DNA from 4 places in the Bacillus cereus group sp. MYBK79-1 genome. Region 2 is predicted to be linked to each of the others. Evidence: riboswitches for the same ligand, from Rfam matches in the RefSeq annotation. Region 2 holds a riboswitch; each other region holds the start of a gene.

Region 1 (7,889 bases), on a different contig from region 2:
TCATATTCTTACACCTTCTTTTACAAGTTTAATGGCTTGCTTTAAGTCTTGAATTAAATCGTTACTATTTTCAATGCCAACGGAAAATCGAAGAAGACGATTGCATACACCGTTTGCCGTTCTGATTTCTTCAGGAATATCAGCGTGCGTTTGCGTTGCTGGATAGGTCATTAAACTTTCAACACCACCAAGACTTTCAGCGAATGTAATTAAGGATAAAGATTGTAAGAATGGATTAATCCACGTTTCATCTTTCAGACGAAATGAGATCATGCCGCCTCTTCCAGGATAAAATACATCTGTCACCCCGTCTTCATCATTTAAATAAGCGACAACTGCTTTTGCATTTTCTTCATGTTGTCTCATACGAAGCGCTAACGTTTTCATACCACGAATTAATAGCCATGAGTCAAATGGGCTTAAGACTGCACCAGAGGCATTATGGTAATGAGCGATTTCCTCACAAAGTTCCTTTCCTTTTGCAACGACAAGACCGCTTAGTACATCGTTATGTCCCCCTAAATATTTCGTTGCGCTATGAAGTACAATGTCGGCACCTTCTGTTAATGGCTGCTGTATATAAGGCGTATAGAATGTGTTGTCTACAATAAGAAGTAGTCCGTGTCTTTTCGCTACAGTTGCGACAGCGGCAATATCAGTAACTTGCATTAATGGATTAGTTGGGGTTTCTATGAAAATAGCTTTCGTTTCAGTTGTGATAGCTTTCTCAATTTGTTTAATAGATTGTGTATTTACGTATCTACATCGAACATTCCACTTTTTTTCTTGCTCAGAAAATAATCGATAAGTGCCTCCGTATAAATCTTCAGATACAATAAGTTCGTCTCCGGAACGGAATAGGGAAAGGACGAGGAAAACAGCTGCCATCCCTGAACTACAGGCATAACCTTGTTCACCGTATTCTAAATCTGCGATTGCCTGTTCTAACAGGCCGCGAGTTGGATTTCCAGTTCGTGAATAGTCAAATCCAGTAGACTTACCAATTCCTTCGTGACGATAAGCAGTTGAAAAATAAACAGGCGGATTAACAGTTCCTGTTGTAGTTTCGCTCCGGTTTCCGATTTGTGCTAGTTTTGTTTCAATAGTTGACATATAAAAATTCCTCCTTTTTAAATTAACAATTAAGTGAATGTAAAGTGAAACTTTAATCAGTGAGGGATTCATCCCCACTGATTATCAGCCCTCACCAATCGGGCTTTTACGGGCAGATGATTCCCACCTAACTTCTTTGTTCTAGCTGAATTTTGAGTTGGGAATCTTACTGCCCTCAAATAGCGGGGTAAAATAAAAAAAGCCTTCTAAGAAGAAGGCTTTCGATTTGAATAGAGTCTTCTTCTCATCTGTCAAATCTTTCACAATTTGCTGGAATTAGCACCTTATTAACAAATGTTAATGGTTGCTGAGGCGTCATAGGGCCAGTCCCTCTACCTCTCTAGATAAGAATGTTCGTATGAAATTTTATTATGTTTTTAACTTTACAACAAAAGATAATTGAATTGCAACTTTATTTTAAATAATTTTTATTTTTCCGCAAGTGTCATTGACTTTTGCATTTGTGCGTGCTAAATTTATTAAAAAATTAACAAACATTGTTAAAAGGGGAACGCATTTCCTTTTAGCTACATAAATAAAATAATAAAGACAAACTCTTATTGAGAGCGGTGGAGGGAAAGGCCCTGTGAAACCCGGCAACCTTCAAACGAAATGTTTGAAACGGTGCTAATACCTGCAAAACGATTGTTTTGCATAATAAGAGGAGGAACGATTATGTCCCCCTCTTCAAAGTGAAGAGGGGGTTTTTATATTGATAGAAATGAGGGAGAATTGTGAAATTACTAGATTTATTATCAAAAGGAATTGTAATAGGTGATGGTGCGGTTGGGACGTTATTACATTCACATGGTTTGCAAAGTAGTTTTGAAGAATTGAACATATCTGATCCAGATTTAATTATATCGATTCATAAGCAATATGTAGCTGCTGGGGCAGATGTGATTCAAACAAATACGTACGGAGCAAATGAAGCAAAATTACGTATGTATGGTTTAGAAAATCAAGTTACTGAAATTAATAGAGCGGCGGTAAAATTGGCGAAAGCATCTGTTACAGATAGAAATGCAATTTTAGGAACAATTGGCGGTATGAAACATATCGGAGCTGTTACAACGACTGATATAGAAAGAGAATTTATGCTACTTGAGCAGGCAAGTGCATTACTAGAAGAACAGGTTGATGGACTGTTATTAGAGACTTTCTATGATGAGTTTGAATTACTTCATGCTGTTCAGGTGTTACGAAAACAAACGAATATTCCAATTGTAGCTCAATTAGCGTTACATGAGGCAGGTACGACTCAAAATGGAAATGATGTAAATGAAATATTAAAACAGCTTTTAGATTATGGTGCAAATGTCGTTGGATTGAACTGCCAACTAGGACCACTTCATATGACGGAAGCTTTTAAAATGATATCGATTCCGCAAAATGGCTACTTGTCAGCATATCCAAATGCAGGTCTCCCTAATTATGTGGAGGGACGTTACGTATATGAGGGAAGTCCAGCTTATTTCGAAGCGATGACGCCGAAGTTTATTGAGCAAGGTATTCGGTTATTAGGTGGTTGTTGTGGCACGACTCCAGAACATATTGAAAGTATGAAACGTGCAATTGCAAATATTACGCCTGTAATAGAAAAGGATACGGTTCAAAGACCGAAAGTAGTTCATACACACGAGAAACGTTCGAAAGCTCATGTCACATTAGCAGAGAAAGCAAAAAAACAAACGACAGTAGTAGTGGAATTAGATCCACCGAAAACGTTAGATACGCAGCGATTTTTTGAAGGCGCAAGAGTATTGAAAAGAGTTGGGGCAGATGCTATTACTCTAGCAGATAATTCATTAGCATCGCCTCGCATCTCGAATATGGCAATGGGGGCATTATTAACGAAGCATGATATTCCAGTATTGACGCATTTAACGTGTAGAGACCATAACGTCATCGGACTACAATCTCATTTACTAGGCTTATCAGCGTTAGGTATGGAAGAAGTGTTAGCTTTAACTGGTGATCCAGCACGCGTCGGTGATTTTCCAGGTGCCACTTCTGTATATGATTTGTCCTCTATTGAGCTCATTAAAATGATTAAAGAAATGAACGATGGGCGCTCGATTTTAGGGAAATCAATAGGTCCAGCAACACGGTTTTCAGTGGGAGGTGCGTTTAATCCGCATGTAAGACATTTAAAAGCAGCGGTTAAGCGAATGGAACGGAAAATAGAAGCTGGAGCCGAATATTTTTTAACCCAGCCAATTTATGATATCGCGTTAATTGAAGAAGTGTATGAAGCGACAAAGCATTTGGAACAACCTATTTTTATTGGGATTATGCCGCTAATAAGTAAAAGGAATGCAGATTTCCTTCATTTTGAGGTGCCAGGAATTACGCTACCTGAAGGAATAAGGGAGAGAATGGATGGACATGAAACGAAAGAGGCAGCAATTGAGGAAGGGATTCGCATTTCGCAAGAATTGATCGATGCGGCGATGAAATATTTTAACGGCATTTATCTCATTACACCATTTCTAAAATATGAAATTACAGAACACCTTGTTAAATATGTGAGAGAAAAGCAAGAAGTGAAAGAAGGTATTAACTGATGAAATGTATAGAAGAAAAATTACAAAATAACATCTTACTATTAGATGGTGCAATGGGAACAATGATCCAGCAAGAGGACTTAACTGCGGAAGATTTCGGAGGAGAAGAGTACGAAGGGTGTAATGAATATTTAGTAGAAACAAGGCCTGATGTCATTTTAAAGATTCATAAAGCTTATATTGAAGCTGGAGCGGATATTATTGAAACAAATACATTTGGGGCGACAAATATTGTATTAAGTGATTATGCGTTGTCTCATTTAGACGAGGAACTAAATGAGAAGGCAGCACGTTTAGCGGGGCAAGCGGTCAAAGAAAGCGGGAAGGAAGTATATGTTGCGGGAGCGATGGGGCCGACAACGAAAGCGATTAGTGTTACTGGTGGTGTGACATTTGAAGAATTAATTGAAGCCTATACGCGGCAAGCAAGAGGATTATTGAATGGAGAAGTAGATGTATTACTCGTTGAGACGAGTCAAGATATGCGTAACGTGAAGGCTGCTTATATTGGAATTCAAGCAGCTTTTGACGAACTAAATAAGGTAGTACCTATCATGATTTCGGGAACGATTGAACCGATGGGAACGACTTTGGCTGGGCAAACAATTGAGGCTTTTTACTTATCGATAGAGCATATGAAGCCATTATCTGTTGGATTAAACTGTGCGACTGGTCCGGAGTTTATGAGAGACCATATTCGTTCACTATCTGATTTGTCGGAGTGTTACATTTCTTGTTATCCAAATGCAGGTCTTCCTGATGAAGATGGACATTATCATGAATCTCCATCTTCTCTCGCCGAAAAAGTAAAGCGATTTGCTGAAGAAGGATGGATTAATATTATCGGTGGTTGTTGTGGTACAACACCAGAACATATAAAAGCAATGAAATCTGTGTTAGCTTCTCTTAAGCCGCGTGAACACCACGAAAGAACTGGACACGGGGTTAGTGGATTAGAGGCACTTCAATATGATGACTCTATGAGACCGTTATTTGTTGGTGAAAGAACAAATGTTATTGGATCACGTAAATTTAAACGATTAGTAGCAGCAGGGAAATTTGAAGAGGCTGCTGAAGTCGCAAGAGCGCAAGTGAAGAAAAATGCTCATATTATTGATATTTGTATGGCAGATCCTGATCGCGACGAAATAGAAGATATGGAAAACTTCTTGGCAGAAGTTACGAAAGTATTAAAAGTACCGATTATGATTGATTCAACAGATGAAAATGTGATGGAGCGAGCTCTTACTTATATTCAAGGAAAAGCTGTTATTAATTCAATTAATTTAGAAGATGGAGAAGAACGGTTTAAAAAAGTGACACCGCTTCTTCAAAAATATGGTGCTGCAATTGTAGTGGGAACAATCGATGAAGACGGTATGGCAGTAAGTGCGGATAGAAAACTCGAAATTGCGAAAAGAAGTTACGAGTTATTGACGACGAAATATGGTATACGCCCGTCAGATATTATTTTTGATGCACTCGTATTTCCTGTAGGTACAGGTGATGAAGAATATATTGGCTCGGCGGCCGCGACGATAGAAGGGATTCGCCTTATTAAAGAAGCGTTACCAGAGTGTTTAACGATTTTAGGTGTAAGTAACATATCATTTGGTTTACCACCAGCTGGCCGCGAAGTATTAAATTCCGTCTTTTTATATCATGCAACGAAAGCAGGATTAGATTACGCGATTGTGAATACGGAAAAATTAGAACGGTATGCGTCAATTCCAGAGGAAGAAAAACGTCTTGCAGATGCATTGCTTTTTGAAACGACGCAAGAGACGTTAGAAAAATTTACGAATTTTTATCGCGCGGCAAAAAAGAAAGATGTTGTTATCCAAGAAACATTAACTCTTGATGAAAGGCTAGCAAATTACATTGTAGAAGGTACGAAACAAGGATTACAAGAAGATTTAAGCCTTGCACTTACAGAAGGAAGAAAACCTTTGGATATTATTAATGGTCCACTTATGACAGGAATGGATGAGGTGGGACGATTATTTAATAATAATGAGCTTATCGTTGCTGAAGTATTGCAAAGTGCTGAAAGTATGAAAGCTGCTGTAAGTTATTTAGAGCCACATATGGAATCTAGTGATAGTGCGAAAAAAGGGAAAGTGTTATTAGCAACTGTTAAAGGTGACGTACATGATATTGGGAAAAACCTCGTTGAAATTATTTTATCGAATAATGGATATGAGATTATTAATTTAGGAATCAATGTTCGCTCGGATCGAATTGTACAAGAAGTACAAGAAAAAAAGCCTGACATTATCGGTCTTTCTGGTTTATTAGTAAAATCAGCGCAACAAATGGTAACGACTGCTGAAGATTTAAAAGCAGCAAATATTGATGTTCCAATCGTTGTAGGCGGGGCAGCGTTAACGAGAAAGTTTACAGATAACCGTATTTCACCGTCATATAAAGGGCTCGTATGCTATGCGAGTGATGCGATGACTGGTCTTGATATTATTAATAAGCTTCAAAAGGAAGAAGAGCGTGAGAAGATGAAACAAGATAAAAAAGAGCGTCATCTTCATATCGTAGAAAAAGAGGAGAAGAAAGTAGAGATTCCAGCAGTAATTGAGCCATTAGCGAAGGCAGAGGTTATAGTGCCTGATTCAACAAAGCGAATTGTATTACGTGATATTCCAGCCCTTCATCTCGCTCCATTTTTAAATAGGCAGATGTTACTTGGACATCACCTTGGATTAAAAGGAAGTGTGAAGAAGCTTCTGCGAGAGGGAGATAAAAGAGCACACGAATTAAATGATTTAATAGACGAATTATTGCAGGAAGGACAATCTTGGTTAAAACCGAAAGCAGTGTATCAATTTTTCCCAGCGCAAAGCGACGGACAAAATATTGTTATATATGATCCAGAAGATCATACGCGTGTTATAGAGCGTTTTACATTCCCAAGACAAGGAAAAGCGCCATATCGTACTTTAGGTGATTATTTACGACCAGTTGGAGATGAAATGGACCATGTTGCTTTCCTATCTGTTACGGTTGGGGAAAGTGTTCGGGACATTGCTGAGGAGTGGAAGGCGAAGGGTGATTATTTACGTAGCCATGCGATCCAATCGTTAGCGCTTGAATTAGCAGAAGGACTTGCTGAAAAAACACATATGCTTATCCGTGACCGCTGGGGCATTCCGGACTCACCTGAACTGACGATGGAAGAACGTTTCCGTACGAAATATAGAGGGATACGCGTGTCCTTCGGTTATCCAGCATGTCCAGAACTTGCAGATCAAGAAAAATTATTCCGCCTTATTCATCCAGAAGAAATAGGTATTTCATTAACGGAAGGATTTATGATGGAGCCAGAAGCATCTGTAACGGCTATGGTATTTTCTCACCCTGAGGCAAGATATTTTAGTGTATTATAGTGTAGAAGGGGGAGACGTATGAAGAAAATAGTCTTTACAGGTGGCGGTTCGGCAGGGCATGTAACACCTAATTTAGCCATCATTCCACATTTACAAGAACAAAATTGGGATATTTCTTATATTGGTTCTCATCAAGGAATTGAGAAAACGATTATAGAAAAGGAAGGCATTCCGTATCATAGTATTGCAAGCGGAAAGCTACGCCGTTATTTTGATTTAAAAAATATAAAAGATCCTTTTCTTGTGATGAAGGGTGTCATGGATGCGTATGTAAGGATTCGAAAACTAAAACCGGATGTGATTTTTTCAAAAGGTGGTTTCGTATCTGTACCAGTCGTAATTGGAGGATGGCTAAACAGAGTCCCTGTTTTATTACATGAATCTGATATGACGCCAGGACTAGCAAATAAAATTGCGCTCCGTTTTGCTTCGAAAATATTTGTTACATTTGAAGAAGCTGCGAAACATTTACCGAAAGAAAAAGTAATTTATACAGGATCTCCTGTACGTGAAGAAGTGCTAAAGGGAAATAGGGAAAAGGGTTTAGCATTTTTAGGTTTTTCACGTAAAAAGCCAGTTATTACCATTATGGGAGGAAGTTTGGGCGCAAAGAAAATTAATGAAACGGTTCGAGAAGCGTTACCAGAACTTCTGAAAAAGTATCAAATTGTTCATCTTTGCGGAAAAGGTAATCTTGATGAAAGTTTACAAAATAAAGAAGGATATAGACAATTTGAATATGTACATGGAGAACTGCCAGACATATTAGCGATAACAGATTTTGTTATTTCACGTGCGGGCTCTAATGCGA
Region 2 (7,889 bases):
TATCTAGCTTAAATTCACCTGTACTATTTCCAGCGATTAAATATTTATGTTCATCCATAAGCTGAAATAAGTGCACTTTACTATATTCATTAATTAGTTCTCCTTTATTAGTTACAACATACATTGTATTTGTAACACCTTGCTCTGTTTGCTTCGCTATAGACCCACCGACAATATGTACACCATATTGCTTCGACCATTCTTTCAGCTTTTCTTTCGTTTGCAATCCATCCCTATCTGCAATTTCAGTAAGCCTCGTTAAATCATATCCCGTTGTCCATAGTTCTGGTAAGACAATAACATCTGGTCTTTCCTTCATCGCTTCGCTTATTTTATTTTTAGCATTCTCAATATTTTTTTCTACATCTCCAAAGACAATATCCATTTGAATACATGCGACTTTCATTTTGTCAGCCCCATTCTTAATTTTTTCTTTACAAAATACTGGAAAGATTATATCATTTGTCACTAGAATTGTAACAACTTTCAAAAGAGGTGGAAAGTATGAAATTATTTCAACATTCTGAGATAGTAACATCATTGCCTACACAATTTTTCGCTTCACTTGTTGCAAAAGTTAACAAAGTCGTAGCAGCTGGTCACGATGTTATTAATCTAGGTCAAGGTAATCCAGATCAACCAACACCGCAGCATATCGTAAAAGCTTTACAAGATGCTGCAGAAAAGACCATTCATCATAAATATCCGCCATTTCGCGGACATGAAAGTTTAAAAGAAGCCGTGGCAACATTCTATCAACGTGAATATGATGTAGTAGTAAATCCCAAAACAGAAGTTGCTATTTTGTTTGGTGGAAAAGCTGGATTAGTAGAATTACCACTTTGTTTTACAAACCCTGGTGATACGATTCTCGTTCCAGATCCAGGCTATCCAGATTATTTATCAGGAGTTGCTTTAGCAAAAGCACAATTTGAAACAATGCCGCTACTTGCAGAAAATAATTTTTTACCAGATTATACGAAAGTTGATGACTCTATTGCCGATCGTGCAAAGTTAATGTTTTTAAACTATCCAAATAATCCTACTGGTGCTACTGCATCAAAAGATTTCTTTGATGAAACCATTCATTTTGCTAATGAACATAATATATTAGTCGTTCATGATTTTGCTTACGGTGCCATTGGATTCGATGGTCAAAAACCTGTTAGTTTCTTGCAAGCAGACGGTGCTAAAGATACAGGTATTGAAATTTACACTCTATCAAAAACTTTCAATATGGCTGGATGGCGTATCGCTTTTGCAGTAGGGAATGAAAGTGTCATTGAAACAATTAACCTATTGCAAGATCATATGTATGTTAGTATTTTTGGTGCAGTTCAAGATGCTGCCCGCGAAGCACTATTAAGTTCACAGTCTTGCGTAATAGATCTTGTAAATAATTACGAATCTCGAAGAAACGCTCTTGTTTCAGCTTGTCACTCAATTGGCTGGAATGTAAACATTCCAACCGGCTCATTCTTTGCATGGCTTCCTGTACCAGAAGGATATACCTCTGAGCAATTTTCTAATATTTTACTAGAAAAAGCACACGTTGCAGTTGCTCCTGGTGTTGGGTTTGGTGAACATGGCGAAGGATATGTCCGTGTTGGTCTCTTACATACAGAAGATAGATTACGAGAAGCCATTAATCGAATTGATAAATTAAATTTTTTCAAAAAGTAATTGACAATATGAAAAATATCTGACAAAATTCAGTTATCTTAAAAATTTAAACATTTCTAAATACTTCTTATCAAGAGCAGGTGGAGGGACGAGCCCGACGAAACCCGGCAACCGATCTACAATTGTAGACACGGTGCTAATTCTCGCAGCATTACGCTGACAGATAAGGAGCTGGTTGTAAAAAAACCTCTCCTTAGCTGAGAGGTTTTTTTATTTAACTAGGAGGTTATAACAATGAGCGGAATTATAGCGACATATTTAATCCATGATGATTCACATAACTTAGAAAAAAAAGCTGAGCAAATTGCACTCGGTTTAACAATTGGCTCTTGGACTCATTTGCCACACTTATTGCAAGAACAATTAAAACAGCATAAAGGCAACGTCATTCATATTGAGGAATTAGCTGAACAAGAACATACCAATTCTTATTTACGTAAAAAAGTTAAACGTGGGATTATTAAAATCGAATATCCGTTATTAAACTTCAGTCCAGACTTACCAGCAATTTTAACAACTACATTCGGAAAGCTATCACTTGATGGCGAAGTGAAATTAATCGACTTAACTTTTTCAGACGAGTTAAAAGAGTATTTTCCTGGTCCAAAGTTCGGGATAGATGGTATTCGAAACCTTTTACAAGTGCATGAGCGTCCCCTTTTAATGAGCATTTTCAAAGGAATGATTGGACGAAATATTGGATATTTAAAAACGCAATTACGCGATCAAGCAATTGGTGGTGTAGATATAGTAAAAGATGATGAAATATTATTTGAGAATACATTAACACCGCTTACGAAACGCATTGTATCTGGAAAAGAAGTTTTAGAATCCGTATATGAAACATACGGACATAAAACGTTATATGCCGTAAATTTAACAGGACGGACTTTTGATTTAAAAGAAAATGCGAAACGCGCAGTACAAGCTGGAGCAGATATTCTATTATTTAACGTATTTGCTTACGGACTAGATGTACTACAATCACTTGCAGAAGATGATGAAATCCCAGTTCCTATTATGGCACACCCTGCTGTAAGTGGTGCTTACTCAGCATCCAAGTTATATGGAGTTTCCTCTCCATTATTACTCGGAAAGCTACTACGTTATGCTGGCGCGGACTTTTCATTATTCCCATCTCCATACGGAAGTGTTGCACTAGAAAAAGAGGAGGCTCTTGCTATCTCAAAATATTTAACTGAAGACGATGCATTTTTCAAGAAGAGTTTTTCTGTTCCGTCTGCTGGTATTCACCCTGGTTTCGTTCCCTTTATTGTACGAGATTTTGGTAAAGATGTTGTTATTAATGCTGGCGGCGGGATACACGGACATCCGAATGGGGCGCAGGGCGGCGGTAAAGCTTTCCGTACTGCAATTGATGCTACGTTGCAAAATAAACCTCTCCATGAAGTAGATGACATAAATTTACATAGTGCACTACAAATATGGGGAAATCCCTCTCATGAGGTGAAATTATGAGTATTCAAGTATTTTGTGATTTCGATGGCACGATTACAAATAATGATAACATTATGTCCATTATGGAAAAATTCGCACCACCAGAAGCTGAAGAAGTAAAGAATAGAATATTATCACAAGAGCTATCTATTCAAGAAGGTGTTTCTCAATTATTTCAATTAATACCTACTAATCTACATGATGATATGATTCAATTTTTAATAGAGACTGCTGAAATCCGTAGTGGTTTTCATGAATTTATACAATTTGTAAATGAAAATAATATTTCGTTTTACGTTATATCAGGTGGAATGGACTTCTTCGTCTATCCACTCTTACAAGGACTCATTCCAAAAGAGCAAATTTACTGTAATGAAACAGATTTTTCAAGTGAATACATTACCGTTAAGTGGCCTCATCCTTGTGATCATCATTGTCAAAATCATTGCGGATTATGCAAATCATCACTAATCCGTAAATTAAGTGATACGAATGACTTCCATATTGTGATTGGAGATTCCATTACTGATTTACAAGCTGCAAAACAAGCGGATAAAGTATTTGCACGCGACTACCTTATTACAAAGTGTGAAGAGAATCATATTGCTTATACACCTTTTGAGACATTTAACGATGTTCAAGCTGCATTAAAACATTTGTTGGAGGTGAAATTATGAAACAACTTTTTCGTCAATGGTATGACTTAAGCGAGATAAAAAAAGAATTAACAATACGAAATTGGTTTCCTGCAACGAGTGGTAATATTTCTATAAAGGTTAGTCATGAGCCACTTACTTTTCTTATTACAGCAAGTGGTAAAGATAAAACAAAAACTACTCCAGATGATTTTCTATTAGTAGATCATCTAGGTGTTCCCGTATTAGAGAGTGAATTACGCCCTTCAGCAGAAACAATATTACATACACATATTTATAACAATACGAATGCCGGGTGCGTACTTCACGTTCATACAACTGATAACAATGTCATCACAAATTTATATAGTGATACAGTCACCCTTCAAAATCAAGAAATTATTAAAGCTCTTGATATTTGGGAAGAAGGTGCAACAATTCACATTCCTATTATCGAAAACCACGGCCATATCCCAACGCTTGGTGAAAACTTCCGAAAGCATATACAAGGCGATTCGGGAGCAGTATTAATCCGTAATCACGGTATTACCGTATGGGGCCGAGATAGCTTTGATGCAAAGAAAAGATTAGAAGCTTATGAGTTTTTATTCCAATTTCATATAAAACTATTATCAATTCAAGGAGGCGTTTCTAATGGCGCAAATTCGTATTCATGAAATAAATACTCGCATTGAAAATGAGGTGGAAGTATCTAAATTTCTACAAGAGGAAGGCGTTTTATATGAGAAATGGAACATCTCTAAGCTTCCTACTCATTTAAATGAAAATTATTCGTTAACAGATGAAAACAAGGCTGAAATATTAGCTGTGTTTTCAAAAGAAATCGCTGATGTTTCAGCGCGCCGAGGTTATGAAGCACATGATGTCATTTCCCTTTCAAATAGCACACCTAACCTTGACGAATTATTAATTAATTTCCAAAAAGAACACCATCATACTGATGATGAAGTTCGCTTTATTGTTAGTGGGCATGGCATCTTTGCCATTGAAGGAAAAGATGGAAAATTCTTTGACGTTGAACTTGAACCAGGCGATCTCATATCTGTTCCTGAAAATGCAAGACATTATTTTACCTTGCAAGATGATCGTCAAGTTGTAGCTATTCGTATTTTTGTTACAACTGAAGGCTGGGTTCCAATCTATTAAGGTAGTTAGTTGAATAAAAGGACTTGGACCCCCTTTTCCAACCTTTTATTCACTCTACATATATACATCCTCCTATGGAACAGGCTTATTTCAAAAAATGAAATAAGCCTGATTTTTTATTTTCTCAAACATATGAGCCCTTCTATTCAAAAGTAATCTCTCCTTCTATTTTTTAAGTGAATTTTTTAACACTTTTTGAACATTTATTGAACTTTTTTTGAATTTTTTCTGAAAATTCTGTTTTGTATATGATATACTACAATTAACTAATAAGGAAAAGAATATCGCAAACAGAGGGGGATAATCATGAGTTTACTTATCGCACTTATACTAGGGGTTACGTGTGGAGCACTTCCTGTTATTCTAGGAGCTATTATGGAAGAGTTGGAAGTTGGTGTTTTAGGTTTTGTCGCATCTTGTGTAAGCGCTTTATTTTTTGGCTTATTCGGTGCTATTCCTGTTTCAATTCTGTGTGCATTTTATATAGTACGCCATGCTCGTGCAAAACAATTCGGTCCTAATCATATCGCACAAGTTATTCCATTCCCAATCGAACGATGCCGCCAGGCTTCTAGCTTATAATTGTCAAATTAAAAATAAATAAAAGTCCTCAAATGAGGACTTTTATTTATTTTCTTCTAGAAATTGAAACAATTCTTGTAGATGCAAGACGTCTTCACTATAGCTAACAGATACGTGACATATACCGTCAATCTCTGCTTGCATATAAAGGTCAACTCCATCTCGATCATATTTCAATGCTAAATAAAACTCCATTTCTTCTAGCATCTTTTTTGAAGTTCGAATAACGTAATGCCCTTGCTCATCTCTTCCATATTCGAATTCCGGTTCAAAATCATATTTTTGTTTAAAAGCTTCTTTTTGTTTTTCATTAATTTGTATACAAGTTGCTCGTTGTACAGTATCAATCATCTCATCAAATTTTTGAAGATCCATCTCATTTACCCCCTTATGTACTTTTTGTATAACACTTGTGTTCCGCTATTCTCTTCCCCATCTTTCATTAACTCTTCATACAATTCCTTTGCCAAACTTAAACCTGGTACTGGTAATTGCAATTTTTCAGCCTCATCTAAAGCAATCTTCATATCTTTCATAAAATGCTTTACATAAAACCCTGGTTCAAAATCTCCCTTTAACATTCGAGGAGCTAAATTACTCAATGACCAGCTACCTGCTGCTCCCGTTGAAATACTCTCTAATACTTTATCAGGATCTAATCCGGCCTTTTTCGCATAAGCAACAGCTTCACATACTCCAATCATATTAGAAGCAATCGCAATTTGATTGCACATTTTTGTATGTTGTCCACTTCCAGCTGGCCCTTGCAACTGAATATTTGTTCCTAGTTTTTCAAATAACGGTAAACATTTTTCATATATTTCTTTTTCGCCACCGACCATAATTGCGAGTCTTGCTTCTTTCGCACCGACGTCTCCTCCAGATACAGGTGCATCTAACGTATATATATTCTTACTTTTACCAGTTTCATTAATACGTTTTGCCAATGTTGGTGTAGATGTCGTGAAATCAATTGCTATCGTGCCTTCATTTGCATTCTCCAAAATTCCATCTATCCCAAAGTACACTTCTTCTACATCATGTGGATATCCAACCATAGTCATTACAACATCCACTTGCTTTACTAACTCTTTCGGTGTATCACACCAATTTGCACCATCTTGCACTAAAGAGTCTGTTTTCGCTTTTGTTCTATTATATACATATACTTTATGACCGTCTCGCATTAAATGACGCACCATACTTTTTCCCATTACACCAATACCGATGAAACCTATTGATACATTTTTACATTCCATTTTCTCATCCCCTTTGTTCTAATAAATCACTTACCATCTTTCGGAACTCGTTATTAAAATCATCATCCATACTATTTTTCACATTTGAAAATAAAATAACAAAAGTACCTTTTTCTTTATTAAAATTATTGAACGTGTTCCAACCAGATAGTACACCATGATTATGAAAATAATCTGGATATATGTAAAAACTAAATGCATATTTTCCTTCTGTTGAAGGTGAAAACATCGCTTGTATACTTTGTTCAGAAAGAAGTTTCCCATTTATAATCGCTTCGTCTAACTTCTTCATATCACCAACTGTCGTATACATCTCACCGCATCCGTATAACCAGTCCATTAACAATTTTTGTGCAGGTTCAAGTACATTCTCTTTCTTAACATATCCTTTCGTAAAATGCGGATCTCCCTGAACCATATTGCCCATACCAGATTCATGCATTTCTGCTTTAGTAAATATATTTTCTTTTATGTAATCTCCTAAAGGCTTTTTTGATATGCTTTCTATAATATAGGCAAGCACCATATAATTATAATCTGTATATCTCCAACCTGTTCCTGGTGGAAATTCTAATTTTTGGCTTCCAATCCAATTTACTAAGTTTATACGAGAAGCAGCATTCACTTTCCCTTTTCCGCTTTCCGGTAAACCTGATGTGTGTGTTAACAAATGATATAAAGTAATATTTTTATCTACTGGAAAAGAGGGAATATATTTATTTACATTGTCTTGAATATTTAGCTTCCCTTGTTCCTGCAACTGTAAAATAGATGTGGCCACGACTGTTTTCGTAATAGAACCGATACGATATTTTGTTTGAGGTGTATTCTCTATCTTATTTTGAACATCAGCATACCCATATCCTTTATTCAATATAACATGCTCTTTATCTGTTACTAAAACCGTTCCATTAAATTGCTTTCCTATCAAATATTGATCTAACTTTTGAGATATACTAGCATAATCAATTTGTTGTTCTTCTTTTTCTTCTATATTCTCTTGTACTTCTGATTCAATAGTAGGATTTACCTTAGTTGTTAATACAGTATTTTCCTTTATATTGGGATTATAGAGAAAATAGTATACTCCAACACAAACTACAGC
Region 3 (7,889 bases), on a different contig from region 2:
ACCGAAGAACGTAAGGATGTAATATTCAAAAGCATGTTGTTCTCTACGTTTAAAGGCAGCTAGCATAATGACAAAGGTAGTAAGAACGTGAATGCTAGGGAAACAGTTTACCGGTTGATCGATACTATAAATATAGCGAACTAGTTCGGAAAATACGTCTGATCCAACGACTGTTGGACGTGGTACAGTTGTCTGCCAAAAATAATAAATAGAAAAACAAGCAAGTTTTCCAAGGATGATACTACTTAAAGTGACATAATATTGTTTTCGATCTGCAAAGCAATAATAAATAAGTGCGCCGTATAAGTAAGGAAACCAAAGTAAATAAGGAATAATAAATGCTTTCACAAATGGAATCCAATCATCTACTACAGTTGTGACATCTACTGCGTGTACAGTAGATTTATTTAATACATCGTAAAGGGGACTTACGAGTACGAGTAGAAGTATATAACTTAACGGAAAAAGAGACGAAAGTTTAAATTTCTTCATGATAATCTCCTATGTTTTAGTAATGTAAATAAATTCAATTGATTATAATATAGAAAATCCAATTGGGCTATCGATTTTACTTACATTTTCTTGAATTCACCTTACATTTTTGTCACTTGACTGAAAAGAGGGGGAGGGTGCTATATGAAGCGTTCACTGTATTTCTTAGTTTTTATATTGTTATGCCTAGTGAGTACTGGGTGTGCAAAGGATAACGAAGGAGAGAATTTAGAATACAACGGGAGAGCACTCGTAATTGGAGTTGTTGGAGAAAAGCCGAAAGATACGTTTAGGAATATAAAGTTTGAGGAAATGAAGTTAGAGGAACTGGAAAAGAAATCTAAGGAAGTAGATGGTTTTCTAATAATGAAAGATCACTTTCAAGAAGCCTCAACAGAGCAGTATAAAGATGTATTTTCATCGCTAAAGAAACCAGTGTTTTTTATCGGTTTGCAAGATAAATCATATTCGATTTTTATTACAAAAGGGATAGAGTATAACAGTGCACGAAAAGATGTAAATGCTATGTATACGCAAGGCTTTGCAAATATCGGAAGTGGTGAAGGGCAACAATGGGCAGTTGGTTTATCGAATGGTGGAAATACTGAAGAAAGTATTCATAATATGTATATCGTAGTATTTCAAACAATTGCCGATTATTTGAATAGATGATGAAGGAGCCTGTAAACAAGGCTTCTCCTTTATTTTGTATGCAGGAATCGGTTATATAATGGTCCGAATGATTCCATTGTTATGAGGTTACTTGTAGAGCTTTTTTATTAACAGTAATTCCTCAATATTCATGAAATATGCAAATGTGCATATTGTATTTATTTGGATATTTTGTATGTTAAAATTAAATATAGGGATTTTTTAATGTAGAGAACTGAACTCAGAAATATTCAATGAATTTTGAGAGGTGTTACATGTTTAAAAACAAGAAATTAATTCGATTTGGTCTAACATTACTTGTATGTTTATTTGTAATTGATTTTACAATCAGTTATTTTCAAGCATATCTTGAATCAGCGGCAGGTATTAAATGGGTAATATCAGAAACTTGGAGAACTATTTTTTTAGATGCCCCTGAAAGTATATTGGTTATTTTAGGCGCAATTGCTTTATATGATTTCACAAAAGAAACATCTCCAAAAGACGCATCAATTTAAATGCGTCTTTTTTCTTTGCAGTAATTTCTTCAACATCATGGAATACTCTCACTATTACGGCCAAAATTGTTAGTTCCTTTTATCTGTATGTCTTTGTCATGTAAAGTGTTTCCAGGTTTTGTGACTATAGGCTGAAATGGTTAAATAAACGTTTGTTTAAGATGTATGTTCGGTAGGAAGAAACCGATGCAACTCAAGGGTTAACAAAGAAAAAAGGGGAATTAATCAAACGTTTGTTTAAGATGTATGTTCGGTAGGAAGAAACCGATGCAACTCAAGGGTTAACAAAGAAAAAAGGGGAATTAATCAAACGTTTGTTTAAGATATATGTTCGGCGAGGGAGGAGAGAAGAATCTAAAAAAAATTATATATTTACTTTTTCTTAACAAATGGCGGAAAAATAAGAAAAATTAGCAGGATTATTAATAATAATCACGAAATAAGTAAAAGTTTAGCGAATAATCGTTTGAAATAATAAAACGTTTTCTATATGATAAAGGTAAAGGTTAGTAAAAAAGTAGGTGAATTTATGACAGTAACATTTTATTCATATCCAAAGTGTGGCACATGTCAAAAAGCAAAGAAATGGTTTGAGGCAAACGATGTAGCATATGAGATGATTCATATTGTTGAAAATCCACCATCAAAAGAAGATTTACGTAATTTACATGAAAAAAGTGAATTACCATTGAAAAAATTCTTTAATACAAGTGGAATGCGTTACCGTGAACTTGGTCTGAAAGATAAGTTAAAAGATGCGAGTGAAGACGAAATGTACGAGCTTTTAGCATCTGATGGCATGTTGATTAAACGTCCAATTGTAACAGATGGAACGAATGTAACACTTGGTTTTAACGAAGAGCAGTTTGAAAGTGTGTGGAAAAAGTACCAATAAGGTATTTTTACATAATTAATACATTCACTGGAGGTACAGTCATGAGCATTCCAAATAATTTACGTTACTCTGAAGAACACGAATGGGTAAAAACTGAAGGTAATGCGGTTGTTATCGGTATTACTCATTTTGCACAAGGTGAGTTAGGCGATATCGTATTCGTTGAACTTCCTGAAGTAGGTGCAACAATCCAAGCTGACGAGCCATTCGGAAGCGTAGAATCTGTTAAAACAGTTTCTGAGTTATATGCACCTGTAAGTGGTAAAGTTGTAGCAGTAAACGAAGAATTAAGTGACCAACCAGAACTTGTTAACGAATCTCCATACGAGGGTGCATGGATGGTTAAAGTTGAACTTTCTGATGCAAGCCAAGTTGAGAAGTTATTAACTGCTGAAAAATATGCAGAAATGACAAACCAAGACTAATTATAGTCGATTAAAGGACAGCCTTTGTGCTGTCCTTTTTTATTTTGTGAAAAATAATGAACGTAGAATCATATACTAATTATCGTGTAGGAGAACGTTTTTTGAAAAAACTTTTTCGTCTAAGTTTTTATTGTCCATCTCCAGCAGCTAGGACAGTCGGTCATTTCACTCTTTCACTTGAGGCAAAAAGCGCCTCTAGTTCACGAGTTCGGGTGCCCTCTTGTTCTGAACGAGCTGCTTGCGCTTTTCTTTTGCAAAAATAAACAGGAAACAACATGAAAATAACGAATATACTATATACTAAGTTAAAGGTTGTATAGTATATGGTGATCGGGTGATGACATATGATTTATGTAGAAAAAGTCATTATTGTAGAAGGTAAATCAGACAGAAAAAAGATTGAATCTATTATTCGGGAACCAGTGGAAATTGTTTGTACAAATGGTACAATTGGTTTGTCGAAAATGGATGAGCTCATTGATCAGTTTTTTGATAAGGAAGTGTATGTACTAGTGGATGCTGATGATGCTGGAGAAAAGTTAAGGAAACAATTTCGAAAAGAATTTCCGCAAGCAGAGCATATTTACATTGATCGCTCGTACCGGGAAGTGGCAACTGCGCCATCTTCACACTTAGCAAATGTATTATGGGGAGCTGACATTGACGTTTATACAGAATATTTACGGTAAGGAATGATAGAAGTGATTGACTGGACAGGAGCCGAAGCAACAGCCCTAATAGAGAACGAAGAAAAAACAGTGTTATATGTATATACTCCAATGTGTGGAACATGCCAATTAGCAAAAAAGATGTTAACAGTCGTTGAGATGACAATTGAAGACTTGAAAATTGGAATGTTAGATTTAAATTATGCTCCGCATTTAGCGAAAGAGTATGGTATTGAAAGTGTACCTTGTTTACTTGTTTTTGAAAATGGGACACTCATGAAGAAGATATACGCATTTCATTCGGTTGAATATTTATATACGGAATTAAAGTAGGCGGCAAAGTTTTTGCCGCCTCGACATATTTCTCGGGAAATATGTCGAGATGCAGGGTGGTTACAGTATTTGTCGAGCGAAAGTAACAGGATTGCTCTTTAGTGAGAGGGAATGGTATGAGTAATAGAAAGTGATATGAAGGATGTGATTTAGGGTGAAATTATATTCTTTGCTGCAATCATTTGTAAATTACGCTAATGGTCAATATCATTTAGAACCGCTTTTAAGACAAGGAGAAAAAACTGTTAATTTCCGCTTTGGAGATGAAAGCTGTTCGTTACAAATTTCAAGAGATTATATAGAGCTGCTACATGAGGAACGAGGAACAGAGCAAATCGTTTGTGTAGATGAGGAAGATGTAAAACAATTGGTGAACGGAAATGTACGATTGCAAATGTTAATGAACGATGGACGTGTACAGTATTCGGGAACGTATCGAACGATGCTATTAGTTGAATCGATGTTTCATATATGTAAACCGATGTCAGTAGGTGCTTAAAATTCTGAAGTTTCATTTTTTACGAAAATTTCTGTTGACATGGTGTGTGGATGTTGATACAATTCAATTCATAAAATATAGACAATTTCATAAATTACAAATCAGACGAAAATGTAATCTGATTTCTCTTATCAAGAGAGGTGGAGGGACTGTGCCCTGTGAAGCCCGGCAACCGTCAACTTATGTTGAAATGGTGCCAATTCCTGCAAAGCAAATGCTTTGAGAGATGAGAGAGAGGGATAATGTTGTTATATACGCATATAAACCTTTCTGCTTCTCTAAAGCGGAAAGGTTTTTTTATTGTTTGAATGTGGAGGACATTCAAATAATAAAAGTAGTGATAACGGTGGACTACACGCATTAAACATAAAAAATTGCGGAGTCGATCCAAACAAAAAAGGGGTGATACACCATGATTCTATTAGAGAATGTAAAGAAAATATATAAAGCAAAAAGCGGTGATGTCACTGCTGTAGATAATGCCAATTTAAAAATAGACAAAGGCGAAATATTTGGTGTTATCGGATATAGTGGTGCTGGGAAAAGTTCTTTAATCAGATTATTCAATCAGTTAGAGAAACCAACTTCTGGCCAAATTACAATTGCAAATCGCGTGATTTCAGCAATTACAGGAAGTGAACTTCGTAAGGCAAGGCAAGAAATTGGAATGATTTTTCAGCACTTCAATTTACTTTGGTCACGAACTGTACGTGAAAATATCGAGTTCCCACTTGAAATTGCAGGTGTTGATAAAGCGAAGAGAAGAAAACGTGTGGATGAGTTAATTCATCTTGTTGGATTAGAAGGAAGAGGAGACGCGTATCCATCCCAGCTAAGCGGAGGACAAAAGCAACGTGTTGGGATTGCAAGAGCATTAGCTAACAACCCACAAGTGCTTTTATGTGATGAAGCAACATCAGCGCTTGATCCAGAAACGACAGATCAAATTTTAGATTTATTATTAGATATTAATAAGCGTCTCGGTTTAACAATTGTACTTATTACACATGAGATGCACGTGATTCGAAAGATTTGTAATCGAGTGGCGGTAATGGAGAAAGGAAAAATTGTAGAAACGGGTCCAGTACTTGATGTATTCCGCAATCCGCAGAAAGACATTACAAAGCGATTTGTACAGCAGTTAACGGATTCTGAAGATACAAATGAAACGATTGAAAGTTTAATTGAAAAGTATCCAGATGGTAAAGTCGTTCGTTTGCAGTTTATCGGTGAGGCTGTAGAAAGACCAGTGCTTCAAAGATTAATGCAACGCAGTGATATAGAAGTTAGTATTTTGCAAGGAAATATCGCACAAACGAATAACGGCTCTTACGGTAGTTTAGTCGTTCATTTAAATGGTGAGGAAACAGCGATTCAGCAAGCGATAGAGGGGATACATCAAGATCAAGTAGAGCTGGAGGTGATTGCACATGGATAAGTTACTCACAAATGTTGATTGGAATCAAATGTTAGAAGCAACTGGTGAAACGTTATATATGACGGCAATCGCAGCTCTTGCCACATTTGTTTTAGGACTAATTTTAGGATTGTTACTTTTCATGACGGCGAAAGATAATTTATGGGAAAACAAAACGGTTAACACAGCAATTGGAGCGTTCGTAAACATTTTCCGTTCGATACCGTTCATCATTTTAATTATTTTATTAATCCCATTCACAAAGATCTTGCTTGGAACAATTCTTGGAGCAAGTGCAGCACTTCCGGCTTTAATTATTGGAGCGGCACCATTTTACGCGAGAATGGTTGAAATTGCACTTCGTGAAATTGATAAAGGTGTAATTGAAGCTTCAAAAGCAATGGGAGCAAAAACAAGCACAATTATTTTGAAAGTGTTAATTCCAGAAGCGTTACCAGCATTAGTATCTGGTATTACGGTTACGACAATTGCTTTAGTAGGCTATACGGCAATGGCGGGAGTTGTTGGTGCTGGTGGTCTTGGAACACTTGCTTATTTAGAAGGATTCCAACGAGGAAATAACGATGTAACAATCGTTGCGACAATTTGTGTATTACTAGTTGTATTTTTCATTCAGTGGATTGGTGATAGTTTAACGACTCGAATAGATAAACGATAATAAAAAAACAGGAGGATGTTTCAAATGAAAAAATTATTACTTACAGCACTTATTTCAACTTCAATTTTTGGGTTAGCTGCTTGTGGCGGGAAAGATAAAGATGAAAAGAAACTTGTTGTCGGTGCTTCTAACGTACCGCACGCTGAAATTTTAGAAAAGGCAAAACCGTTACTTGAGAAAAAAGGAATTGAATTAGAAGTGAAAAAATTCCAAGATTACGTGTTGCCGAATAAATCGTTAGCGGATAAGGATTTAGATGCAAACTACTTCCAGCACATTCCATATTTAGAAAAAGAAATAAAAGATAAAAAATATGATTTTGAAGTAGCAGGAAAAATTCATTTAGAGCCAATCGGTGTATATTCTCAAAAATATAAAAGCTTAAAAGAACTTCCAGACGGGGCGACAATTATTATGAGTAATTCTGTTGCTGACCATGGACGTGGTTTAGCAATTTTACAAAAAGAAGGTATTTTAAAAATTAAGGATGGGGTAGATCCAGTTAAAGCAACTCCAAAAGATATTGCGGATAATCCAAAAAATTTAAGATTCAAAACGGATATTGATCCTGGTTTATTACCACAAGTGTATAACAATAAAGAGGGCGACGCTGTTTTAATTAATTCGAACTATGCAATTGATGCGAAGTTAAATCCAGAAAAAGATGCAATTGCAATTGAAGGTGACGATTCTCCATACGCAAACGTAGTAGCTGTTCGTAAAGGCGATAAAGATAAGAAAGAGATTAAAGCTCTTGTAGAAGTACTACATTCTAAAGAAATTGAAGACTTCATTAATAAAGAATATAAAGGGGCAGTTGTTCCTGTAAAAGAATAATTACTGAAAAAGGGCTGGTGTATGCCGGTCCTTTTTTCTAACTACATAACTATAAGGGAGAAGGGGACATCATATGAAAAAGATTCTACTGTCAGTTGTTACAGCGCTGTCTGTGTTTACATTAGCTGCTTGCGGGGGGAAAGATGAGAATAAGCTTGTTGTGGGAGCTTCTAACGTGCCGCACGCTGTTATTTTAGAAAAGGCACAGCCGATATTAGAGAAAAAGGGTATTAAATTAGAAATTAAAAAATTCCAAGATTATGTGCTGCCGAATAAAGCGTTAGCGGATAAGGAAATTGATGCAAACTACTTCCAGCACATTCCTTATTTAGATAAAGAAATTCAAGAAAAGGGATATAAAATTGTAAACGCAGGAAAAATACATTTAGAGCCAATGGGCATTTATTCTAAGAAATATAAAAGTTTAAAAGAACTTCCAGATGGTGGGACAGTTATTATGAGTAATAACGTAGCG
Region 4 (7,889 bases), on a different contig from region 2:
GCATTTACTTCTTCTTTCTCTGCTAATTCATTTTGATATTTCCCATCACTATCTTGCGTATATAAGCTTGAGAATAAATGCCCTATTACATAACCTGACGTGCTATCTGTTGCAATAGCGGAATCCAGTGTATATGGATCGCTACCAATATTCGTTACTAATCGATCTCCTTCTCCCTTACCAGCACTTGCTTTTTGCGTCTCTTTCTTACCACAAGCGACAGAAGTAATCGCTAAAACAGTCATAATGACAAACAGTAAAAACTTCTTCATCCTACATTCTCCTTTAACCCGAAATTTTTGGTGTTGATGCTAATAATGTTTTTGTATAAGAATGTTGTGGATTACGGAATACTTCGTCCGTATTTCCAAATTCAACAAGTTCTCCTTTATATAAGACAGCTACCTTTTCACATAAATAGTGAACCATCGGCAAATCATGTGCGATAAATAAATATGTATAGCCTTTCTCCTTTTGAATCTTTTGCAGTAAATGTACAACTTGAATTTGCAATGAAACATCTAATGCAGAAATTGGTTCATCAAGAATTAATACCTCGGGCTCACATAATAACGCCCTTGCAATAGCGATACGTTGACGTTGTCCTCCGCTAAATTCGTGCGGGTAACGATCAATATATCGCCTATCTAGTCCAACACGTTCTAGCGCATCACCTGCGACTTTATCCTTCAATCCTTTATCACCTAAACCGAATGAAATATATCCTTCCGTTACGCTATCACGTACTTTCCAGCGTGGATTTAATGCGGCTGTTGAATCTTGAAAAATGAACTGTACTTTCTGCAAGAAATCTCGCTTATGAGCTGACTTCAACTTGTGAACAACTTGACCGTTATAATCAATTTCACCAGACGTTGGGCTCTCGATCCCAGCTATGAGCTTACCGAGTGTCGTTTTCCCTGAACCACTTTCTCCAATAATGCCAAGTGTTGTTCCTTTCCGGATAGAAAGTGATATATCTTTTAACGCTGCAATTTCTTTCTTTTTACTTCCATACGTTTTCGTTACTTGCTTTACAGTAATTAAATCTGTTGTCATGAGGCATTCACCTTCTCTTTTGATTTCGCTTGGTTATGCTCTAGAACATGTTGCCAACAATGTGAACTGTGTTCTCCAGAATATGTTGTTCTCTCTGGAAAACGATGAATGCATTCTTGTATTGCTACTGGGCATCTATTTACAAATGGGCACCCAAAACTGTTCAATGTTTCAATTGATGGTGTTGTTCCCTCAATTGCTCTAAGTACCTTTTCAGCATCATCCATATTCGGAATAGCTTGCAATAAACTTTTCGTATACGGGTGCTTCGGTGAACCTATTACTTCTTGTATCGTCCCTTTTTCAACAACACGTCCCCCGTACATCACAACTACTCGATCTGCTACTTCACGTACAAGCGCCAAATCATGTGTAATTAATAAAATACTCGTATTTTGTTTTTCTTTTCGCTCTTTTAATAACCCCATAATTTGTTTTTGAATCGTTACATCTAATGCAGTTGTAGGCTCATCTGCAATAACGAGCTTTGGGTGACAAGCAAACGCAATTGCTAAACAAATACGTTGCCTCATACCTCCGCTTAATTGATGTGGGTACTGTTCAAAACGTTTCTCTGCTTCATGTATCCCTAAATCTGTTAATAAATTAATCGCAATTTCTTTTGCTTCTCTTTTCGACTTTTTCTCATGTTGCAAAATTACTTCTGTAATTTGTCTTCCTACCTTCATCGTCGGATTTAAGGAGGACAGAGGGTCTTGAAAGATAAAGGAAATATCTTTCCCTCGAATTTGATTCCACTCTGATTCTTGTAAACTTGTTAATCCTTGAGATTGGAAAGAGATACTTCCATCATCGATGTGAATAGAATCTTGATTTAGTCCGATAATAGATTGTGCTGTAACACTTTTTCCTGAACCACTCTCTCCTACAAGTGCAACGATTTCACCTTCATTAATGGAAAAGGAAACATGCTTCACAATTGCTTGCTTACTATTCTCTTTTTCAACGGCTAACGTTACGTTTTCTAAAGATAAAAGCTGTCCCATGTTTTTTCTCCTTTCGATTTCGTTTTACAATCTTCGGATCAATTGCATCTTGCAAACCATCACCAATTGCATTAAATGCAAACATAATGAGTGCAATCATGATTGCCGGGAAGAATAGCTGCCACCATTCTCCGCTCAATAATGTTCCGAGTGCATCGTTCGTCATCGTTCCCCAGCTAGCCGCTGGTGATTGCACTCCGAGTCCGATAAAGCTTAAAAATGATTCTGAGAAAATAGCTGCCGGAATTGTAAATGATAAATTTACGATAATAATACCTGTTAAATTTGGAATGATATGTCCGTATATAATCTTCATATGCGATGTACCTAATCGCTCTGCTGCAATAACAAATTCTCTTTGCTTTAAGGATAATACTTGTGCCCTAACGAGACGTGCCATGCCAATCCAGCCTGTTAATGCAAGGGCAATAATAATTGTAAAAAGCCCGGGTTTCATAACGATTAATAATAAAATAACAATTAATAAATATGGGATGCCGTATAACACTTCAATACCTCTTATAATCCACTCATCAATTAAGGTTCCAAGGCGACTACGTCCTCTCACGTATCCACTAAAACCACCGATTAGTACACCTATTCCTATATCAAGAGCCGCTGCCACTAATCCAACTGTTAGTGAAATTTTCCCACCAGCCCAAGTACGCGCCCATATGTCTCTTCCTAAATCATCGGTTCCGAACCAATGCTCGCTACTAGGAGGTAAATTAGTTGCTTCTTTCACTTGTTCACTCGCAGTAAATGACGTTAAACTTTCGCCAATTAGCGAGAAAATTATAATGAGTAATAACGTCACTGCGCCTAAAACTGCTATAGGGTTTGATATAAACTTGCGAAACACTTCCTTCTTTCGGCTAATTGTTTGCTGCTCTTTATTTATCGTTAATTCTTTTTTCTCTTCATTCGTTAATAACTGTTTATTAATTTCATAAGCTCCCATTTAAATATCCCCCCTCCTTATGTAATAGAACGAATACGCGGATCAACCATACGATGAATAATATCTGTAATGAAAATACAAGAAATTAATAATGCACTATAGAAAATCGTTGTTCCCATAATGACCGGATAATCTCGGTTAAAAATGCTATCTACAAAATATTTTCCTAGACCAGGAATGGAAAATATTTTTTCAATAACGAAAGTCCCTGTTAAAAGTCCAGCCATTAACGGTCCAACAAATGTAAGTACTGGCACAATCGCATTTCGAAGAGCATGTCTTATAATGATTTTCTTAATTGGGATACCTTTCGCTCTCGCTAGCTTAATATAATCACTCTGCAAAACTTCAATCATATTAGAGCGAACAAACCTTGTAATAACTGCGATTGGTCCTAACGCTAATGCAAAGGATGGCAATACCGTATGTTCGAATGTGCCCCAAGACGCTACAGGTAACAGTTCAAACTGTATAGCAAATACTTGTATAAATAATGGTGCTAAAATAAAACTTGGAATAGATATACCGAGAATCGCAAGTAAGCTCACACTATAATCAATTACTTTCCCATGATATAGGGCTGCAAATGTACCTGCTGCAATTCCGACTAATAATGAAATAATAAGTGCTTGTAAACCAATAATCGCTGACGGACCAAATCCTGTCGTTATAATTTCTGATACACTTTGACCTGTGGATTGAACAGATTCACCAAAATCAAAATGAACTACGCCATCTAAATAAGCGACATATTGATTCCATAACGGTTCATCGAGGTGATACTTCGCCCTCATATTTTGTATTACTTCCTCTGGAAAGATTTTTGCATCTGATGAAAATGGATCCCCAGGAATGATATGCATAATCAAAAATGTTACTGTCGTAATGACCCATAGCGTGAAAACCATAACCGATAGTTTTTTAATAACATACACTTCAATAACCCCCTAAACAAATGAATTTACTTTGTTTTATTGACATATTTGTTCCTATTACTTTTCCGCTTCTTAAAATACAAAAAGCCTTGATCTTAAAAAATAAGATCAAGGCTGAATAAACGAAGGCCCATCACTTATCTTTCAAGACTTGCTTGCTGGAATTAGCACGGTGTTCATCTTACAGAACCCGCTGCTGAGGTGTCATAGGGCCAGTCCCTCTACCTCTCTGGATAAGTAAATTGCTATATTATTATTTGGTTCAAATTGTATATTTCGAATTATAATTCTGAAAAAATGAAAAGTCAATCAAATTGGGTATATTTAGAAAAATCAGTTTTTAATCCTTTTATCGAAATTACAGTTTTCACTTATAATAAAAAGAAATACTGTTAAAGGAGTTATAAGATGGACCCCTTCCTTCTTGCTACTATAACCCTTAACAATCGTTATACTTGTCATCATCGGCTTCTATAAAGTGAAACTTTAATCAGTGGGGGGCATCCCCCACTGATTATTAGTTGAACCAATCGGGCTTTACGGGCAGTTGATCCCTACCTAACTTCTTTGCTTTCACTGAATTTTGAGGTGGGGGTCTTACTGCCCGTTAATGCGTGATAAACTCTTTATTAAAAAGAAACGTATCACTTCTTTTTATACTCCATTCGATAATATTACCGGTCAAACCATTTCTGAATTTCACGAAGAACAGAAAGTATTAGTATCCGAGGATGAAGACGGAGATGGTAAGAAGAAAAAATAACCTTGCGCGTACGCAAGGTTATTTTTTTGCCTCTGTTTGAAAACGCTTATAGTATGTTGATGCTGTTGAAAAATTAATTTCTATATCACGAATCAACGATGAGTCTTCTTCTTTAGCTAACTTTTGTAATTTTTTTATCGCTTGTTCTGCTTCATTTAAGAAACCAACATACATTTCATGTTCTTGTTCTTTCGACTTCGGTACACGAATTTCTTTACGTATATGATCTATATCTTCTAACATGCCTGTCGTTACCTTCTGCACGTCTTCTTTATATTTAGCATTCGTTATTTCCTTACCACCTTTTTCTTTTGCTACTTCCCATAACTGTAATGCTTTATTAATTTCTTTGTTCATCTTCATATCGTATTTTTCATGTACTGCAAGATATTCTTTCATCTCTTCTGTTTGTTCAGTAGATTGCTCTACCTTTTCCTTTGGTTCTTTCGTATCTTTATTTCCATTACATCCCGCTAGAAGGAGCATACCTCCCATTACGGCAATACCCAAAACCTTCTTCATCTCTTTTTCTCCTTTTATCTACAGCTACTACTCATTATAGTTTCTTTTATCTCCACTTGTTATTATACCGAGAACATCCTACTTTTTACACTTAAGACGATACCTTAATATACATGCCCACATTTTTGTCACATTATCGTCACTTTATGTAAATAACTTTTGCATCACCTTACGAAACTGTATGTGTTATTTCAAAGAAATGAAAAAAGAGCTGATTCAAAATATGTTTGAATCAGCTCTTTTTATGAATTAAGCCTCTACATTTTGTCTTTGTTGCAATTCAAACTGCTTCTCACTTCTTCTGGCCATAAATAGATAACATAATACAGCACCAATTTCACAAAGAGCGATCACAACGCCCATCGGTAATGCGGTGTTACTTCCACCAATGCCTACTAACGGTGCAACAAGTGCTCCTGAAATGAACTGTAATAAGCCTAATAAAGCTGATGCTGTTCCTGCAGCTTGTTTCTGGTTTCTCATCGCTAATGAGAAACCAGTTGTTGATACAACCCCAACACTTGATACAACAAGGAACAACGAACATAAAACACCAATTAAACCTATTCCTAGTACGATTGTCAGTAATAAAGATAGGCCACCAACAGCTGCGATAATAATACCACCAACAAATAATGTCTTCTCATTCACTTTCCCTGCTAAACGACCCGTAACCTGACTAGCAATAATAATACCGATACCGTTAATCGCAAAGAATAAGCTAAATTGCTGTGGTGATGCTCCGTATATGTTCTGCAACACAAATGGCGAGCCCGAAATGTATGCAAACATTGCCGCCGTTACTAGCCCTTGTGACAATGCATATCCCATAAACAGACGATCCTTTAACAGTTTTCCGTACGTCGCCAATGTCCCTGACAAACCACCTGTTTCTCTTTCTTCAGGAGGTAATGTTTCACGTAATACAAAAGTAGCTGATATTAACATGAATACACTAATTGCTCCAAGAACGATGAAGACACCGCGCCATGTTGTGAACTGTAGTAATTGTCCCCCGATAATCGGTGCCAAAATAGGCGCTGCTCCGTTTACTAACATAAGCAGTGAGAAAAACTTTGTCATTTCAGAACCTGAATACATATCACGTACCATTGCACGTGAAATAACAATCCCAGCCGATCCTGAAGCTCCTTGCAAGAAGCGCAATAACACTAAACTCCAAATAGATGGCGCAATAGCACAAAGTAAAGAAGAAGCAACATAAATAATAAGAGCAATAATAAGAGGTTTGCGCCTTCCATAAATATCACTAATTGAACCGACAAATAATTGCCCTACTGAAAGCCCAAGTAAACAAGCTGTCAATGTTAGCTGCGCTAGGGATGCCCCCGTTTGTAAATCGTCCGTTAATTTCGGTAAAGAAGGCAAATACATATCAATAGATAATGGCCCAATCGCCGTAAGTGTCCCTAGTACAAGAATCATCCATAACCTATTTGTCTTTACAGGCTTATATATTTCTTGATTAACTCCATTCACTTTTTCCGTTCACCCTTTCCTATAACTACTTAATCGTAACAATTATAGTTACAACATAAACATACGTCAAGTATAGTGCATTTTCCTGTTTCATACCGTAAAAAAAAGCGATAGAAATTCTATCGCTTTACTTTTTCAAATTGCTATTTGCAAATTTAGATACGGAAGACATCGCCTCTCCTGTATCTAAATACGTGATTTGAATTGGATCTCCCACTTCTGTAAACATGGCATATGGGAATTTCTTCGCTGGTACCATAAATACTTTTTGCTCATTCTCTAACAGTACGTACACAATCGTATTTTCGCCTGATTTTTCTTTATATACACGTTGTACAACGCCTTCTTTTTGTGCTTCTTTACCACTTGAAGTCGGTCTAAATGAATCCCCACTTCCACTCAGCGCATTTTTATAATTCTCAAGCGCTTCTTTTTGCGTCGAACCTGTTGCAAATATTTTCGCATTAGAAGCATAGATAACCGTATGAGCACGTACTAATCCTCCGTCATCAATAACAGGTACAATCCAAGAAGGTTTACCGTACACATTATAAATAACCGGCATTGTTCCGTGCCATTTCTCTCTCTTAAAGGAATTATCCACTACTTCTGTAGCAGCTGAACCATCCATAATTCCCTTTACTTCTTTTCCGTTATAGTAATACAACTTACCTGTACGCGCATCGATAAGCGAGTAACCTAACGCAGAATCTACTCCTTCTTTCGGAGAGGTGAAATCAGTAAAGTAATATAGCGTTCCATCCTTACCGAAGATTGGTGTAACTCCTTCTTTCGTTCCCCACTCAGTCGGAATCTTCATATCCGTTTGTGAGAATTTTGTATTCCAAAATCCGTGAATATATTTACCGAAATACGTATTTAATGTAGATGCGGTCTCGTGATTTAATACACCATCAACAAATTTAGGTGCCTTTCCTTTATCGTATCTTTTCACTTCACCTGTTTGTGCGTCTACTACTACAACGCCCTCTACCTCAAATCCAGATCTTCCTGAAATAAATTCACCATACGTCATTGTATAATATGGTTTCCCTTTATCATCAACTTCGAATTTAGGTTTCCCTTTAAAAATTAAATCCGGTTCTGCTTTTCGAACGACACGTTCTAATTTATTACCAAAA

The links. Region 2 has a riboswitch for S-adenosylmethionine ahead of mtnW (2,3-diketo-5-methylthiopentyl-1-phosphate enolase). Riboswitches for the same ligand answer to the same signal wherever they lie in the genome.
Positions count from the first base shown of each region.
Region 1: linked by a shared signal. The riboswitch ahead of ACTFOB_RS16995 (bifunctional homocysteine S-methyltransferase/methylenetetrahydrofolate reductase) and the one ahead of mtnW (2,3-diketo-5-methylthiopentyl-1-phosphate enolase) in region 2 are both predicted to bind S-adenosylmethionine.
Region 3: linked by a shared signal. The riboswitch ahead of ACTFOB_RS12340 (methionine ABC transporter ATP-binding protein) and the one ahead of mtnW (2,3-diketo-5-methylthiopentyl-1-phosphate enolase) in region 2 are both predicted to bind S-adenosylmethionine.
Region 4: linked by a shared signal. The riboswitch ahead of ACTFOB_RS23120 (ABC transporter permease) and the one ahead of mtnW (2,3-diketo-5-methylthiopentyl-1-phosphate enolase) in region 2 are both predicted to bind S-adenosylmethionine.

Region 1 is NZ_JBQAEO010000010.1:95,959-103,847, forward strand. Features, by position in the region: gene metC (cystathionine beta-lyase) at 1-4, opposite strand, end outside; gene metI (cystathionine gamma-synthase/O-acetylhomoserine thiolyase) at 1-1,113, opposite strand; SAM riboswitch class I at 1,355-1,464, opposite strand; SAM riboswitch class I at 1,668-1,777, shown strand; gene ACTFOB_RS16995 (bifunctional homocysteine S-methyltransferase/methylenetetrahydrofolate reductase) at 1,848-3,680, shown strand; gene metH (methionine synthase) at 3,680-7,078, shown strand; gene murG (undecaprenyldiphospho-muramoylpentapeptide beta-N-acetylglucosaminyltransferase) at 7,097-7,889, shown strand, end outside.
Region 2 is NZ_JBQAEO010000005.1:2,564-10,452, reverse strand. Features, by position in the region: gene ACTFOB_RS10450 (carbon-nitrogen family hydrolase) at 1-490, opposite strand, end outside; gene ACTFOB_RS10445 (pyridoxal phosphate-dependent aminotransferase) at 505-1,683, shown strand; SAM riboswitch class I at 1,748-1,853, shown strand; gene mtnW (2,3-diketo-5-methylthiopentyl-1-phosphate enolase) at 1,918-3,162, shown strand; gene mtnX (2-hydroxy-3-keto-5-methylthiopentenyl-1-phosphate phosphatase) at 3,159-3,818, shown strand; gene ACTFOB_RS10430 (methylthioribulose 1-phosphate dehydratase) at 3,815-4,453, shown strand; gene ACTFOB_RS10425 (1,2-dihydroxy-3-keto-5-methylthiopentene dioxygenase) at 4,431-4,943, shown strand; gene ACTFOB_RS10420 (hypothetical protein) at 5,250-5,525, shown strand; gene ACTFOB_RS10415 (DUF3909 family protein) at 5,568-5,900, opposite strand; gene ACTFOB_RS10410 (NAD(P)-dependent oxidoreductase) at 5,906-6,784, opposite strand; gene ACTFOB_RS10405 (serine hydrolase) at 6,789-7,889, opposite strand, start outside.
Region 3 is NZ_JBQAEO010000006.1:73,048-80,936, reverse strand. Features, by position in the region: gene ACTFOB_RS12380 (phosphatase PAP2 family protein) at 1-492, opposite strand, end outside; gene ACTFOB_RS12375 (hypothetical protein) at 637-1,164, shown strand; gene ACTFOB_RS12370 (DUF3937 family protein) at 1,419-1,661, shown strand; gene ACTFOB_RS12365 (arsenate reductase family protein) at 2,191-2,556, shown strand; gene gcvH (glycine cleavage system protein GcvH) at 2,598-2,981, shown strand; gene ACTFOB_RS12355 (toprim domain-containing protein) at 3,326-3,670, shown strand; gene ACTFOB_RS12350 (thioredoxin family protein) at 3,674-3,982, shown strand; gene ACTFOB_RS12345 (hypothetical protein) at 4,137-4,481, shown strand; SAM riboswitch class I at 4,607-4,714, shown strand; gene ACTFOB_RS12340 (methionine ABC transporter ATP-binding protein) at 4,894-5,919, shown strand; gene ACTFOB_RS12335 (methionine ABC transporter permease) at 5,912-6,577, shown strand; gene metQ (methionine ABC transporter substrate-binding lipoprotein MetQ) at 6,602-7,414, shown strand; gene metQ (methionine ABC transporter substrate-binding lipoprotein MetQ) at 7,488-7,889, shown strand, end outside.
Region 4 is NZ_JBQAEO010000020.1:24,972-32,860, reverse strand. Features, by position in the region: gene ACTFOB_RS23140 (peptide ABC transporter substrate-binding protein) at 1-272, opposite strand, end outside; gene ACTFOB_RS23135 (ABC transporter ATP-binding protein) at 286-1,059, opposite strand; gene ACTFOB_RS23130 (ABC transporter ATP-binding protein) at 1,056-2,066, opposite strand; gene ACTFOB_RS23125 (ABC transporter permease) at 2,023-3,027, opposite strand; gene ACTFOB_RS23120 (ABC transporter permease) at 3,045-3,962, opposite strand; SAM riboswitch class I at 4,097-4,202, opposite strand; gene ACTFOB_RS23115 (DUF3951 domain-containing protein) at 4,573-4,725, shown strand; gene ACTFOB_RS23110 (hypothetical protein) at 4,744-5,247, opposite strand; gene ACTFOB_RS23105 (multidrug effflux MFS transporter) at 5,497-6,747, opposite strand; gene ACTFOB_RS23100 (DUF3981 domain-containing protein) at 6,875-7,889, opposite strand, start outside.